Regions from separate parts of the uncultured Rummeliibacillus sp. genome, predicted to be linked through region 3. Evidence: riboswitches for the same ligand, from Rfam matches in the RefSeq annotation. Region 3 holds a riboswitch; each other region holds the start of a gene.
What was found. A riboswitch is a leader RNA that binds a small molecule or an ion and turns the genes downstream of it on or off. The one in region 3 is predicted to bind S-adenosylmethionine.

Region 1: another riboswitch for S-adenosylmethionine. It lies ahead of Q0977_RS05550 (O-acetylhomoserine aminocarboxypropyltransferase/cysteine synthase family protein); the one in region 3 lies ahead of metK (methionine adenosyltransferase).
Region 2: another riboswitch for S-adenosylmethionine. It lies ahead of Q0977_RS05840 (methionine ABC transporter ATP-binding protein); the one in region 3 lies ahead of metK (methionine adenosyltransferase).
Region 4: another riboswitch for S-adenosylmethionine. It lies ahead of Q0977_RS15955 (methionine biosynthesis PLP-dependent protein); the one in region 3 lies ahead of metK (methionine adenosyltransferase).

What each region holds. Positions count from the first base shown of each region.
Region 1 covers NZ_CAKQBI010000006.1:29,126-32,906, forward strand. Annotated here, with positions in the region: gene Q0977_RS05545 (DASS family sodium-coupled anion symporter) at 1-775, opposite strand, end outside; SAM riboswitch class I at 1,063-1,178, shown strand; gene Q0977_RS05550 (O-acetylhomoserine aminocarboxypropyltransferase/cysteine synthase family protein) at 1,314-2,609, shown strand; gene Q0977_RS05555 (homoserine dehydrogenase) at 2,951-3,781, shown strand, end outside.
Region 2 covers NZ_CAKQBI010000006.1:97,097-100,877, forward strand. Annotated here, with positions in the region: gene Q0977_RS05830 (DNA polymerase thumb domain-containing protein) at 1-825, shown strand, start outside; gene Q0977_RS05835 (YolD-like family protein) at 865-1,200, shown strand; SAM riboswitch class I at 1,322-1,421, shown strand; gene Q0977_RS05840 (methionine ABC transporter ATP-binding protein) at 1,550-2,563, shown strand; gene Q0977_RS05845 (methionine ABC transporter permease) at 2,553-3,245, shown strand; gene Q0977_RS05850 (MetQ/NlpA family ABC transporter substrate-binding protein) at 3,301-3,781, shown strand, end outside.
Region 3 covers NZ_CAKQBI010000002.1:199,484-203,264, reverse strand. Annotated here, with positions in the region: gene pckA (phosphoenolpyruvate carboxykinase (ATP)) at 1-1,135, opposite strand, end outside; SAM riboswitch class I at 1,336-1,451, shown strand; gene metK (methionine adenosyltransferase) at 1,721-2,926, shown strand; gene Q0977_RS02595 (S16 family serine protease) at 2,981-3,610, opposite strand.
Region 4 covers NZ_CAKQBI010000037.1:7,646-11,426, reverse strand. Annotated here, with positions in the region: gene Q0977_RS15960 (aminotransferase class V-fold PLP-dependent enzyme) at 1-951, opposite strand, end outside; gene Q0977_RS15955 (methionine biosynthesis PLP-dependent protein) at 935-2,068, opposite strand; SAM riboswitch class I at 2,139-2,239, opposite strand; gene Q0977_RS15950 (SH3 domain-containing protein) at 2,365-3,162, opposite strand; gene Q0977_RS15945 (YozE family protein) at 3,420-3,638, shown strand; gene deoD (purine-nucleoside phosphorylase) at 3,720-3,781, shown strand, end outside.

The sequences.
Region 1 (3,781 bases), on a different contig from region 3:
TTTCAGGTTTAATCAGATTAATCATTACAAAGAATAGCACGATGGACATAATAATTGAGAATGGTGCTGCGTATATAAACCATTGGCTCCAGGAAATATCCGTATTAAATTCTTTATTGATAAAACTCAATGCGACCATATTTTGCGCAGCAGCTGTCTTAATGCCAACATTCCAAATAGATACAGCTTGTACAGAAGTTATGACTAATAATGCAGCTAGTTTACTATCTTTTGGTAGGCCGAATGCAGCGACCATACCTAGTAAGATGGGCACAACTGCTCCTGCCCGAGCTGTGGCACTTGGTACGAAAAATGCTAATATAATCGAAACGATGATTGCTCCAAATACGATATTTTTAGTTTTTGTACCGACCAGGGATAAAATCCATAAGGCAAGTCGCTTATGTAAATTTGTTGCTTGCATGGCAGCAGCTAAGAAAAGAGCAGCAGCCACTAATGCGACGGCAGAATTGCTAAAACCACCTAAAGCCATTTTCAAAGCATTAGCTGTACCATACTCTAGTGAAGGATCTTCAAGAGTGGGTGCTAATCCGATTGATATTCCAGTAATTGCTATAATCATGGCTGCACTTACTGGATAAGAAACAGCTTCTGTAACCCATAAAATAACGGCAAATCCAAGAATTGCTAAACTCCTTTGACCAGCTACGGGTAAATTTCCGCTGTTTGGCCAAAATGTCATGATTATTAATACAGCAAAAGCAAGTCCTATCCATAGAGGTTTTAAATTCTTTTTCTTTTTAACTTCCTCCATAATTATCATTCCTTTCCTTTATCTCCATTATAAGGCTGTGCTTATTGATATAATGTGCATATATATGTCGAAAAAAGGAAAATTTATGAAATACTTTATTTGTAAAGTACACGTTTATCTTATGAAGTAAGATTAAAAAGATAGGAAAATATTGTACTAGTGATTCTTACAAAAAATATAATACAAGAAATAAATCCCTTTCAAAATGATTAATTATTCAGAAAGTTGTTGACTTTTATTCTATTTATCTTCTATACTTACCTCAACAAGATGGAATAAAAAAATAACCTTTATCAAGAGCGGCGGAGGGATAGGCCCTGCGATGCCCAGCAACCAGTAAGTTTATGAATACTTGCTACGGTGCTAATTCCTACAGATTCTAAGCGAGTCTGAAAGATAAGGGGAGGAAATGCTAATCAACCCTCTTCTTACGTGAAGAAGGGTTTTTATTTTTTATAAGCATTGGAATAATGACTTTATAAAAACCCTTTAACACACCTCCGTTTTCCATCTAAAAAATTTTTAGGAGGAATTTAAAATGACAGAATTACGTAAAGAGACTTTAGCAGTTCATGGTGGTCAAACACCAGATCCAACAACAGGAGCTATTGCAGTACCTGTATACCGAACAACTGCATATAAATTCAAAGATTCTGAACATGCACGTAAATTATTTGCATTAGAAGAACCAGGCAATATCTATTCTCGTATTATGAACCCTACTGTAGATGTATTTGAAAAACGAATTGCATTACTTGAGGGAGGTACAGCAGCAGTTGCTTTATCTTCAGGGATGGCAGCTATCGCATTTTCAATATTGAACATCGCACGTGCAGGTGATCATATTGTATCCGCATCTAGTATTTATGGAGGAACTTATAATCTATTTGCGAACACGTTACCTCGTTATGGTATTACAACAACATTTGTCAACGAAAAAAATAATGATGAGTTTGAAGCAGCTATTCAAGATAATACAAAAGCTATCTATGCTGAAACCATTGGAAACCCAAGTCTTTCAATCGTAGATATTGAAGCATTAGCAAAAATTGCACACAAACATGAAATTCCATTAATCATTGATAATACATTTGCTTCACCTGTAGGTTGCAATCCAATTGAATTTGGTGCAGATGTTGTTGTTCACTCTGCAACAAAATGGATAGGCGGTCATGGTACAACTATTGCTGGGGTAGTAGTAGATGCCGGTAAATTTGATTGGACACGTGGTAAATTCCCTGATTATACAGAGCCAGATGAATCTTATCATGGTTTACGTTACGGTGTTGATACAGCAAATGCAGCATTTGCAACTCGTTTACGCGTTCAATTATTACGAGATTTTGGACCAACACTTAGCCCTGACGCTGCGTTTAATTTACTCCAAGGATTAGAAACTTTACATTTAAGAGTTCCATATCATAATGAAAATGCAAGAAAAGTGGCAGAATATCTTCGTCAAAATGACCAAGTAGAATGGGTGCATTACAATGGATTTGATGATAGCGAATTTGCTGCAAATGCTAAAAAATACTTGAAAAATGGTTTTGGATCTGTCCTTACTTTTGGTATTAAAGGTGGACGAAGTGCTGGTCGTCAGCTTATTGATAACATTGAATTATTCTGCCACGTGGCGAATGTTGGGGATGCTCGTTCTCTAATCATTCATCCTGCTTCTACAACACACCAACAATTAAGTCCAGAAGAATTGAAAAAATCTGGTGTTCCGGAAGAATTAGTTCGTCTGTCAATTGGTTTAGAAGCTGCGGAAGATATAATAGAAGCACTAGAGGCCGCATTTGCGAAAGTCGGTAAACCTGAAGAGGCAAAATAAAACTGGATTCGGGAAGCAAAAGTTTAAAGAGTGATGCGTTAAACACGTTCACTCTTTTTCTCTTATATAAATTGGCTTTTTAAAAATAATCTAAAAATTCGATAAAATCAATGATGTAAGCGGTTTTCATGACCTCTCAGAAAAAACAATTGTCCTTCTCAGAAAGATTTTTCTTGTAATCTGTCCGTATGTGAGCTAAAATCAACTTTAAGTTCAGTATTTAAAGATTTCTTTACATGTATAGGTCACATGTTAATGATAGATAAATCACAAATTGAATGCGTATGAAGTGAACATATGTATTTCACAATATAAAGAAGAGAAATTTGGAGGCGAATGATATGACAACAGTGAAGGTAGCGATTCTTGGTTTCGGTACAGTTGGTCAAGGTATTTTTCGTATAGTAAATGAAAAACGAAAGCAATTCAAAGATACTTTAGGAGTAGATATTGAGATTGTTAAAATTCTTGTAAGTAATGTGAATAAGCCGCGTTCACATGCTCCAAAAGAATTATTAACAGATAAATTTGAGGATATCTTAGCAATTCCAGATTTAGAAGTGGTTTTTGAGGCAATTGTTGGAGAAGAGCCAGCTTATAGATATTTATCAAAGGCGATTGAAAAAGGATGCAATATTATTACTGCGAACAAAGTAATGTTTTCTAAATACGGTTTAGCTTTACAAGAGAAAGCGAAAAAATACGGCGTTCAAGTTGGTTATGAAGCGACTGTAGCTGGTGGAGTACCAGTTATTAAGACAATGCAAAATATCCTTCGGGTGAACGAAGTAAGTCATATTCAAGGGATTTTAAACGGCACTTCAAACTATATCCTTACTCAAATGCGCAGTGAAGGATTACCATTCGATGAAGCGTTACAAGATGCACAACGTTTAGGCTATGCAGAAGCTGACCCATATAATGATATCTCGGGTCAAGATCCATTCCGCAAACTTATGATTTTAAGTGCATTAGCATTTGGTGAACAACCTAATTGGGATGATGTAGATATTGTAGGTATTACGGAAATAACAGCTGAACAAGTTGAGGAAGCAAAAGAAAAAGGTTTGCGTTACAGACATGTTGGAGATGTTCGTCGTGATGAGACAACTGGTGAAATTATTGCAACAGTAGGACTTCAATTAGTAGGACCAGAACATCCGTTATATAAT
Region 2 (3,781 bases), on a different contig from region 3:
GAAATTCCTAGCACAGTTGGGATGGGTCCTAATATGTTATTAGCAAAACTTGCACTTGATTTAGATGCAAAAAAAACAGGGTTTGCGAAGTGGGACTTTGAAGATGTAGAAAAAAAGCTATGGCCTGTTGCACCATTATCTAAAATGTGGGGAATTGGCCATCGAATCGAGCGAACCCTTAATAATATGGGGATTTTTTCTGTTGGGGATTTAGCGCACGCTGATTTAACAACATTAGAAAGGCATTTTGGTATTATGGGCAATCAACTCTACTATCACGCTTGGGGAATTGATCTATCAAAAGTTGGCGAAGCGCCATTGATAGAAGGTCAAATTAGTTATGGTAAAAGCCAAATATTGATGCGGGATTACAACACTAAAACGGAAGTGCTCGCCGTACTTCTAGAAATGTGTGAAGATGTGGCAAGAAGAGCGCGTGAAGCTTATAAAGTAGGACGTACGATTACGCTTGGGATTTCTTATAGCAAAAACGCTTTTGGAGGAGGTTTCCAGCGTTCACGTACGATAGATGAAGCAACAAACGATACGATGATTATTTATCAAATTTGCCAACAGATATTGAACGAACAATACAACGAGCGCCCTGTACGACAAATCAGTGTCAGTATTTCAAAGTTAGAATCAGAACATTCTATGCAACTTAGTTTTTTTGATAAAACACGTTGGAAACGGCGACAACTTGGGACCACAATGGATCACCTTCGTACCCACTATGGTTCTACGGCTCTATTACGTGCCGTATCATATACAAATGCAGGAACAGCTATCGATCGTTCTAAATTACTCGGTGGGCATAAAATTTAAATCTAAAACTGATTCCAATACTAAGGAGTGGTATTACAAATGTTACGTGATCGAGGTAACATAAAATGGACTGCGATGATGTTGCCAGAACATGTACAAAGACTAAGAACCTGGCAACAAGAAGATCAGCAAATCACAAAGCCGACCTTTGATGAATGGACCCTACAAGCCTTAGAGGAAGAACTTTTGCAAGCATATTACGGCAAAAAAGAAGTATTATTAGACGTTTGGCACCAACAAACTAGTGTTCACTATAGAGGAATCATCACCAAACTAATTAGCGAAGAAAAAAAGCTATGCCTACACAATGATACCCAATATAAAGATAAATGGGTTCCGGTAGAATTTATCCTCAATGTTAAGGTATTTGAATAATAGACATAAAATAAGCCAATATAAAAATATTTTTAAATAATTTATTTTTTCTAAAAATAGATTGACAAATAATATAAAAAGAAATAATATGGTTAACATAAACTTACAACTTAACAAATGGAATTTATCAAGAGTGACTGAGGGATAGGCCCTGTGAAGTCCAGCAACCCCCGTTTGGGAAGGTGCTAATTCCTACAGAATTTATTTCTGAAAGATAAATCGACATCTGATTAGAAGATACATCTTTCAGTAGAAGGATGTATCTTTTTTTAGTAGGAATACATAGTTTTTCAATAGAAATTATGAATTTTTGTGCAATAGTAATTTAACAATGATTAGAGGGATGTATATGCTGGAAATACAAAATGTATCAAAGATTTACAAGGTAAAAAAGAAAAGCGTAACCGGTGTAGATCATGTCTCATTGACAATTGATAACGGAGAGATATTTGGAATAGTTGGTTATTCTGGAGCAGGCAAGAGTTCCTTATTACGGTGCATTAATTTATTAGAACAGCCAACAGATGGACAGATATTAATCGATGGTCAAGATTTAACAAAATTAAAAGGTGAGCAACTTCGACAAGCACGATTGAAAATCGGGATGATTTTCCAACACTTTTACTTAATTAGCCAAAAAACAGTAGGGGAAAATATTGAGTTTGCATTGAAAGCTGCAAATATATCAAAAGTAAAGAGAAATGAAAGAGTCAAAGAGTTGCTCCATATGGTTGGTTTGTCAGATAAAAAAGATGTGTTTCCAGCCCAGTTAAGTGGTGGACAAAAACAGCGTGTGGGAATCGCAAGAGCATTAGCTAATAACCCCTCTATATTACTTTGCGATGAAGCAACATCAGCGCTTGACCCAACAACAACAACCTCTATTTTACGATTGTTAAAGAAAATCAACCGAGAACTTGGTATTACAATTATTCTAATAACACATGAAATGGACGTTGTGAAGGAAATTTGTGATCGCATGGCGATTATGCAAAATGGAAAGGTAATCGAAGAAGGGTCGGTTTATGATATTTTCGCCAACCCTGAAAAGCCCCTAACGCAAGAATTTATAAACAGTGTAGTGTCGTTTGATATTCCACCAACCATTTTACAAAACGTCAAGGGGAGAATTGTTAAAATCTTATTCAAAGGTGATGTAGCTGGCGAAGGTGTCATTTCAGATATGCTACAACAATTTGAAGTACGTGGGAACTTTCTACATGGCACGATTGAATATATACAGGAAAGGCCACTCGGCATTTTCCTAATGGAACTGAATGGGCAAGTTGCAGATATTAACCGTTCGATTTCCTATATGGAAAGTCGTGGAGTCACAGTGGAGGTGTTAGACAATGTTATTTGATCCTAGTCATTTTACAGAAATGCTTCCTGATATTTGGAAAGCATTTGGTCAAACGCTTCTAATGGTAGGGATTTCTTTAGCAGTAGCCTTGGTGATTGGTTTACCACTTGGTTTGCTTTTATTCATCACAGGAAAAGGCTTGTTTTCTACAAGTAGATCCGGTTTACTTGGTAACCGCTTTGTGAATGTAGTGGTTGGCTTTATCGTTAACTTAATACGTTCAATTCCATATATCATTCTTTTAGTAGCGTTATTCCCAGTTACTAAGTGGTTAATAGGCGATACGATAGGGCCTATTGCAGCAAGTGTTTCTTTGTCAGTCGCATCAATTCCGTTTTTCGCAAGACTTGTTGAAACATCACTTCGAGAAATTGATAAAGGTGTTATTGAGGCGTCTATTGCTGTAGGGGCGACGCGTTGGATGATTATTAAGGACGTGTTACTCCCAGAAGCAAAGTCTGGTGTCATTCAAGGAATCACCATGACAATTATTAGTTTAGTAGCATACTCAGCAATGGCAGGAATCATCGGTGGTGGTGGTATTGGTGACCTAGCAATTCGCTTTGGTTACTACCGTTATGACAACACTATTATGATTGCGACAGTTGTTATATTAATCATCATTGTCCAAGCAATTCAATTAGCAGGAGACGCGATTGCAAAAGCAGTCGATAAACGTTAAAAGTAACTAGCATTCTGAAAAAATAGCTTTTTATAAAAAATTGGGGGTTTTAAACATGAAGAAATTTTTGTTTAGCGTATTAACGCTAGTACTAGCAGTGGCTTTAGCGGCTTGTGGTGGAGATAAATCAAAAGATACAAGTAAAGCAACAAAAACAAAAGACATTACAATTGGTGCAACAGCAGGTCCATATAGTGATATGCTTAAAAAAGCAATCGTACCGGAGCTTGAAAAGAAAGGATACAAAGTAGAGTTAAAAGAATTTAGTGATTATATCCAACCGAACAAAGCATTAGATTCTGGTGACATTGATGCGAATTTATTCCAACACTCTATCTACTTAGAAAACTTTAACAAACAAAATGGAACAAAAATCAAAGGTCTAATCATTGTACCAACAGCACCAATGGGCTTTTTCTCTAAAAAATATAAATCAGTCGATGATATCAAAGATGGAGCAACAATTGCCATTGCAAACGACCCATCAAACTTAGCTCGTACTTTAAAATCTTTACAAGATCAGGGACTAGTCAAAA
Region 3 (3,781 bases):
TACCAGGTGTTTTAGAAGTGAAACCTGATAAGAAGTGATACATAGCCTGTTCTTTCGTTAATTTACTAATTGGAGGTAAAACACCAAAGGCATCAGCTGTTAAGAAAACAACTGTTTTTGGGTGACCTGCAACAGAAGGATCAACGATATTTTCAATGTTTTGGATTGGGTATGCAACACGAGTATTTTGTGTTAGTGTCTCATCATCGTAGTCAGGAATTCGAGTTTCAGAATCTACGATAACATTTTCAAGCACTGTACCAAATGTAATAGCGTTATAAATTTCTGGTTCTTTTTCAGCTGAAAGGTTGATTGTTTTTGCATAGCAACCACCTTCAATATTGAACACGCCGTTATCAGACCAACCATGTTCATCGTCACCGATTAGTTTACGATTACCATCTGCAGATAACGTTGTTTTACCAGTACCTGATAAACCAAAGAATAGAGCAACGTCTCCTTGTTCACCTACATTGGCAGAACAGTGCATTGGTAGGATTCCGTTTTGTGGTAATAAGTAATTCATAATACCGAAGATAGATTTTTTCATTTCTCCAGCATATTCAGTGCCGCCGATTAAAATAATACGTTTTTCTAAAGATACGATGATGAAAGTTTCTGAAGTTGTACCATCCACTTTTGGATCCGCTTTAAAAGTAGGCGCGGATAAAATAGTGAAATCAGCTTCATGTGTATTTAGTTCTTCATCAGTAGGGCGGATGAATAATTGGTGAGCAAATAGATTATGCCAAGCGTATTCATTAACAACGCGGATTGCTAAGCGAGAATCTTTGTCTGCACCTGCAAAGCCTTTAAACACAAAAACTTCTTCTTTTTGTTTTAAATAGTTAACAACTTTGTTATATAATGAATCAAACACTTCTGCAGAAATTGGTTGGTTAATTTTACCCCAATCAATTTGATCTTTAGAAGATTCTTCGACTACCATAAATTTATCTTTAGGTGAACGTCCTGTATACTTGCCTGTTACTGCACGAACAGCGCCATCAACTGTTAAGATTGCTTCACCGCGGGAAGTTGCTTTTTCCACTAATTGTGGGACTGAAAGTTGTACTGAAATGTTATTTCCTTGTAATAAACCCTTCAGTTCATTCGCAATTTCTACTGAATTCATCTTTGTTCGTACCTTCCTTTTTATGTTATTACCCTTAAATGGGTTTCTTTTCTTCATCTCGAGAATTAGTATAACACATTGAAACGAATAGTCTATACTAATTGGAAATTAATTTTTATGAATTTGATTTTTTTATTACTATAAGAAAATAAGTTTGACTTTCATAGTAATATCACTTAGTATATGCATTAGAACGGATACTCTTATCCCGAGCTGGTGGAGGGTCAGGCCCTATGAAGCCCGGCAACCTGCATTATCTTTCACGTGATGCGTTGGTGCTAATCTGATGCAAGGAAGATTCCTTGAACGATAAGAGTGAAAGGTGCTTACGAAACATATCCTTTCCTCATTGATTTTCGATGAGTGAAAGGTTTTTTTTTTCAAAAAATAGAAGCAAATCTGATTTGTTTCATTATTATATGCGATTTGTTGCATTCTATTTATATTATGTACTGGCACTTTCTATATCCTCGTGTTAAAAAAGCAGCTTATAGCTGGCTTGACGTTTAGAACATAAACGGACATGGGTAATGAGTACCGTATCTTTTTTTCGAGAGGATCTCGTTGATAATAGGAGGAAACCAAATGACAAACAGAAGATTATTTACTTCAGAAAGCGTAACAGAAGGACATCCAGATAAAATTTGTGACCAAATTTCAGATGCAATTTTGGATGCTGTTTTAGCAAAAGATCCAAATGCACGTGTAGCATGTGAAACAACGGTTACAACAGGTCTAGTACTTGTAACAGGTGAGTTAACAACTACTACGTATGTAGATATGAAAGGTATTGTTCGCGATACAGTAGCGGAAATTGGCTACACTCGTGGTAAATACGGTTTTGATGCAGAAAACCTAGCAGTACTTGTTGCTGTAGGTGAACAATCACCTGATATCGCACAAGGTGTTGACAAAGCATTAGAAGCACGTGAAGGATCTATGACAGATGCAGACATTGAAGCAATTGGTGCAGGGGACCAAGGTTTAATGTTCGGCTATGCTTGCAACGAAACACCTGAGTTAATGCCACTTCCAATTAGTTTGGCACACAAATTAGCACGTCGTTTAACAGAAGTTCGTAAATCAGGTCAATTAGATTACTTACGTCCAGATGGTAAAACACAAGTAACTATCGAATATGATGAAAATAACCATCCAGTAAGAGTGGACACAATTGTTATTTCCACTCAACACGATGAAGAAGTAACTTTAGAACAAATTAAAAAAGATTTAAAATCAGAAGTTATTGCTAAAGTTGTACCAGCAGAACTTCTAGATGACAAAACAAAATACTTTATCAATCCAACAGGCCGTTTCGTAATTGGTGGTCCTAAAGGTGATGCAGGTCTTACTGGCCGTAAAATTATCGTTGATACTTATGGCGGCTATGCTCGTCATGGTGGCGGTGCTTTCTCTGGTAAAGATGCTACAAAAGTTGACCGTTCTGGTGCATATGCAGCTCGTTATGTTGCAAAAAATATTGTTGCCGCAGGTCTTGCAGAACGTGCAGAAGTACAACTTGCATATGCAATCGGCGTTGCACAACCAGTATCTATCGCAATCGATACTTTTGGTACTGGGAAAGTTAAAGAAAGTGATTTAGTTGAAGCGGTTCGAGAATTCTTTGACTTGCGTCCAGCAGGAATTATTAAAATGCTAGACTTACGTCGCCCAATTTACAAACAAACAGCAGCTTACGGACACTTCGGTCGTACAGATTTGAATGTTCCTTGGGAAAATACAGACAAAGTATCTGCATTAAAAGCAAAATTTGCTGATTCTTTAAAATAACAGTGAAGTATTTACACAAAAATAAAAAGTCGTTCACAAAAAGTGAACGACTTTTTATTTTTGATTAATCTTTTCAATAACCTCAATGGCTTCATCAATTGTTGCTACATCAAAAATTTGAATATTACTGTTAATCTCCTTTCGAAATTTATTAGCTTCTTCTTTATTCCCACTAGGGATAATTAGATAAGAAATACCTGAAATACTAGCGATTTGGATTTTCTCTTTTAACATGCCAATTGTCTTTACGTTACCATTTTTGTCGATTGCTCCCGTTATAGCAATAGGGTGTTCGTTTTGTAAACCTTCATTTTTAACTTTTCCAGACAATACAAGTGCCAAACCTCCGCTATCTCCACCGATACGTTCTCTATTTAGAAAGGCATCTATTTTTTTCTCTGTCTTTTGATCGGTTTGCTCTAAATAGTAACTAACATTTTTCTTCATTTGTTCAGTAGTGTCTTCTTTAAGATGAAGCCAGCTTAAAAGTTGTCTATTTTTACTAGCATAGCGATCTTTATTATCACCTTCAACGATAGCAAGTGGCTTGACATGTTGTCTTTCTAAGATTTTCGAAACATCTAATTTATTTTTTGTTAAAGAGAATTCTACACTATTCACACCAAGTAAATAGATATTAGTCCCTTCGATAATTTCCTCAGGTGGCTGATAAAGAAGTGCCACATGTGTTGTAGCATCATAAAAAATTAGCGGAAGCTCATAACAAAATAATATAAAAAGTATACAAACTGCATAGCTGATTTTTCTTTTGTATACTTTTTTCCTTTTTAAAATACGAACAGTTGTTAGAATAATTAGGCTAAGTAAAAAGAAAAGAATAAAAGATGAACCACT
Region 4 (3,781 bases), on a different contig from region 3:
AGCCTTTGTCAGCTCACGATTTGGTAATGTGAATGATAATACAGCACCAGCGTTTGATGCTTGGTTCGCATGGATTTCATAACCTGGATGATTCTTTAATCCAGGGTAGTGAACTTCTTTAACCAATTCATGGTGTTCGAGGTAAGAGGCAATCTTTATCGCCGATTGTGATGATTGTGATAAGCGAGCATTTAATGTTTTAATACCTTGTATCAATGAAAATGAATCTTGTGCCCCTAAAATAGCACCCATCGAATTTTGCATAAAGTAAATTTGTTTTCCAAGTTCTTCGTCTTTTGTGACGGCAAGACCAGCAATAATATCACTATGGCCGCCTAAAAATTTCGTAGCACTATGTAATACTACATCAACGCCTAGTTCAAGCGGACGTTGGTAAAGTGGTGTCATAAAGGTATTGTCGACAAAAGTTAACAAATTATGTTTTTTAGCAATGGAAACAATACCACGAATATCAGTAATACCTAGAAGTGGATTCGCGGGAGTTTCAGCATATAAAATCTTTGTATTTGGTTGGATGGCAGCTTCTACTTCTTGCAAGTTCGTAAAATCTGCGAAAGAATGTGAAATACCGTATTTTGTTAAAACCTGTGTAACAAAACGATAAGTTCCACCATATACTTCGCTTGTAATGACAATATGATCACCTGTATTTAGAGTAAGTAGGGCAGAAGCAATTGCTGCAATGCCTGATGAAAAGGCAAATCCTCTTGAACCTCCTTCAAGTTCAGCAATTGTTTTTTCTAATGCATCACGAGTAGGGTTTCCAGAGCGACTGTAGTCGTAGGGACCGAAAGAATCAAAATGTTCTTGGTCAAAAGTAGATGAAAGATAGATTGGTACATTCACAGCACCTGTCTTTTGTTCGTAATCGCCTCTAGTAGAAGCAGTTATTAGACTAGTTTCGATAGATTGTTTATTTTGTTGACTCATGGAAAGACACCTCTTTATTGATAGTAGTAAAAACTTGTTGGAGATCTTCTATTAAATCTTCGGCTTCTTCTATTCCTACTGAAAAACGTAACAATGAGTTGTCAACACCACGTGCAGTTCGTTCTTCTTCAGGTATATCAGCATGTGTTTGAGTAGCCGGGTAGGTGATAAAACTTTCAACGCCTCCTAAACTTTCAGCAAATGCGATAAGTTTTAAATTTTGAAGAAATGCTGGTACCAATTTGGAATGCTGTAATCGGAAAGAAATCATGCCACCTAATCCAGTGTAAAGAACCTCTTTTACGGATGGTTCTTTACTTAAATAGTCAACAATTTTTCGTGCATTTTCTGTATGTTGTTTCATGCGAACATGTAAAGTTTTTAGACCGCGGAGTAAAAGCCAACTGTCAATCGGGGCTAATGTTGCACCTGAAGCATTATGGTTATGAAGAAGTTTTTCACACAAGTCTTCTCCTTTTGCCACGACCAGACCTGCAAGAACATCATTATGTCCTCCAATATACTTAGTAGCACTATGAATAACAATATCTGCGCCAAGTTCAATTGGACGTTGATAATACGGAGTCAAAAAAGTATTATCAACAATCAGTAAAAGTTGATTTTTTTTCGCTAACTTTGCAAATAGTTCAATATTGATTTCTTGCATTAATGGATTTGTTGGTGATTCTATAAAAAGTGCTTTTGTATGTTCATTTATAATTGCTTCGACTTCTGCGATAGATTGGAAAGGTGTGAAATGAGCGTGAATACCATATTGGTTTTCGTATTGACGAGCAAGTCGATATGTACCTCCGTAAATGTCATCTGAATAGATTATTTCGTCTCCTGATTTGAAAAGGGATAAAACTAATTGGATTGCAGCCATCCCGCTACTACAGGCAAAACCTGCATCTCCACTTTCTAAAGCGGCAATTCCTTCCTCTAAAACAGCCCGAGTTGGATTTTTTGTACGCGTATAATCATAGCCTGTCGATTGGCCGAGTCCTGCATGTCGATATGCGGTAGAAAGATAAATAGGTGTATTAATCGCACCAGTCCGAGGATCTGTTTCTGTTCCGATTTGCGCTAAACGAGTCGAAATATGTTTTTTTGTCATGTTCATCATCCTTTTCTAAAAAAATAAAAGGCCCTCAGAAGAAGAGGACCTTGTACTTAAAAAGTCAATCTTCTTATCTGCTAGAAATACATCTACTGGAATTAGCACCTTACCAAATTGGTGGTTGCTGAGATTTCACAGGGCCAGTCCCTCCATCTCTCTCGATAAGAAATTTACATTAAATTGTTAGAAAAATTTTAATTAATGAAATAGTAACACTTTATGAAATACTATGCAATAGCATAATGAAAGAAAAAGCCCCCTAAATTATTTCAGGGAGCTCTTTAATCGTTCAATTATTTTGTTTCAATTTTTGTGATTTCAAAAGTGACTTTTTTGTTTTTCACAGTTTTAATTGCGCCAGCATTTGGGGCGTAATATGTGATTGAACCGTCTGCAGCTTTAATACCGACAACTGATTTAAATGTACCTGCTTTTACTTTAAAAGTGTTTGAAATAGATACGATTTTGTAATTTTTTTTGTTTGCTTTAAATACTTGTCCCTTTGTAAAAGGGTAAACGATTTGACGAATAGTACCTGTTTTAAATTTGTAATCTAAACCTTTAGAAGATTCTTTTACTAAAAATGATTGTTTATTGTTACCTGTTTTTTTGTACCAGTAAGTCCAACCTGTTGAATTGCGTTTGCCAGTTGAATATAGTTTTCCGTCTTTGCCATTTTCAACATAGTAGTAAGTATTTGTTACTACGGGGCGATAAGTTGTTTTTTTACTATTTGAAGTACTCGTACTTTTTTTAGTTGTAGTTTTTTTAGTAGTTGTAGTTTTTGTAGCTGTTGTTTTCTTGCTTGTATTTTTGCTAAATGATAAGTAAGAAGCATATACATAAGCTGTTTTTTTGTTGAATTTAATTTTTGCCCAGCCTGTTTTTGATTTACTATATACGACTACTTTAGTACCTTTCCAAAGTGTTCCAACTTTTTTGGCATTAGCTGAAGGTTCAGCGTGAACGTATACGCTATTTGCTACTTTTGCGTTCATTGTTTTTGGTGTTGCTGCGTCACTGTTTGCTGTAAAAGTAAATAAAGTCCCAAACATGACTATGAAAGATAGTAAGCTTTTTACTATTTTCATTTGAATCATCTCCTCATATATACCAATAATCTAGGTAGAGATGCGGTAATCTTTATTGATAATATTTTCGCATCCGAGTTATAGAACGAAGATGAAATGGGAAGGTTGCCATTATCATGAAAAAAGTAAGAAAATGTTTTCCAGGTAGAGAAGAAATTAGATAAGTTACAATTAGAGTTTTAATATAGTTTCCAAAGATAAGTAATTTTCGTGTAAAATGAATGTAAGTTATAATGAAATAAAGGCAGGAAGTCCAAATGAAACCATCATTTTATCATTTCGTATTATCTTTTAGAGGAGCAAAAGATGCAAAAGGGGATTTTGCAGAAGCTGCTTTTCATGACCATAGTTTTCCTAAACAGGAAGAAGATTTTCAAAACATCTCAAGATATATAGAAGAAAAAGCAGATCATGCGTTAAGTGCAGTTGTATTTGATGAACTTTGGCAACAATATGATGAAAAATATGAAGAATAATTTTTGATTGTCAGAGGTCGGACTTTACTGTTACAATGAGTCAGGCATATTGAAAATTTTAAATTGAAAAGGAGAATAATTATGAGTATCCATATTAATGCTAAACAAGGCGAAATCGCTGAAATCGTACTTTTACCAGGAGA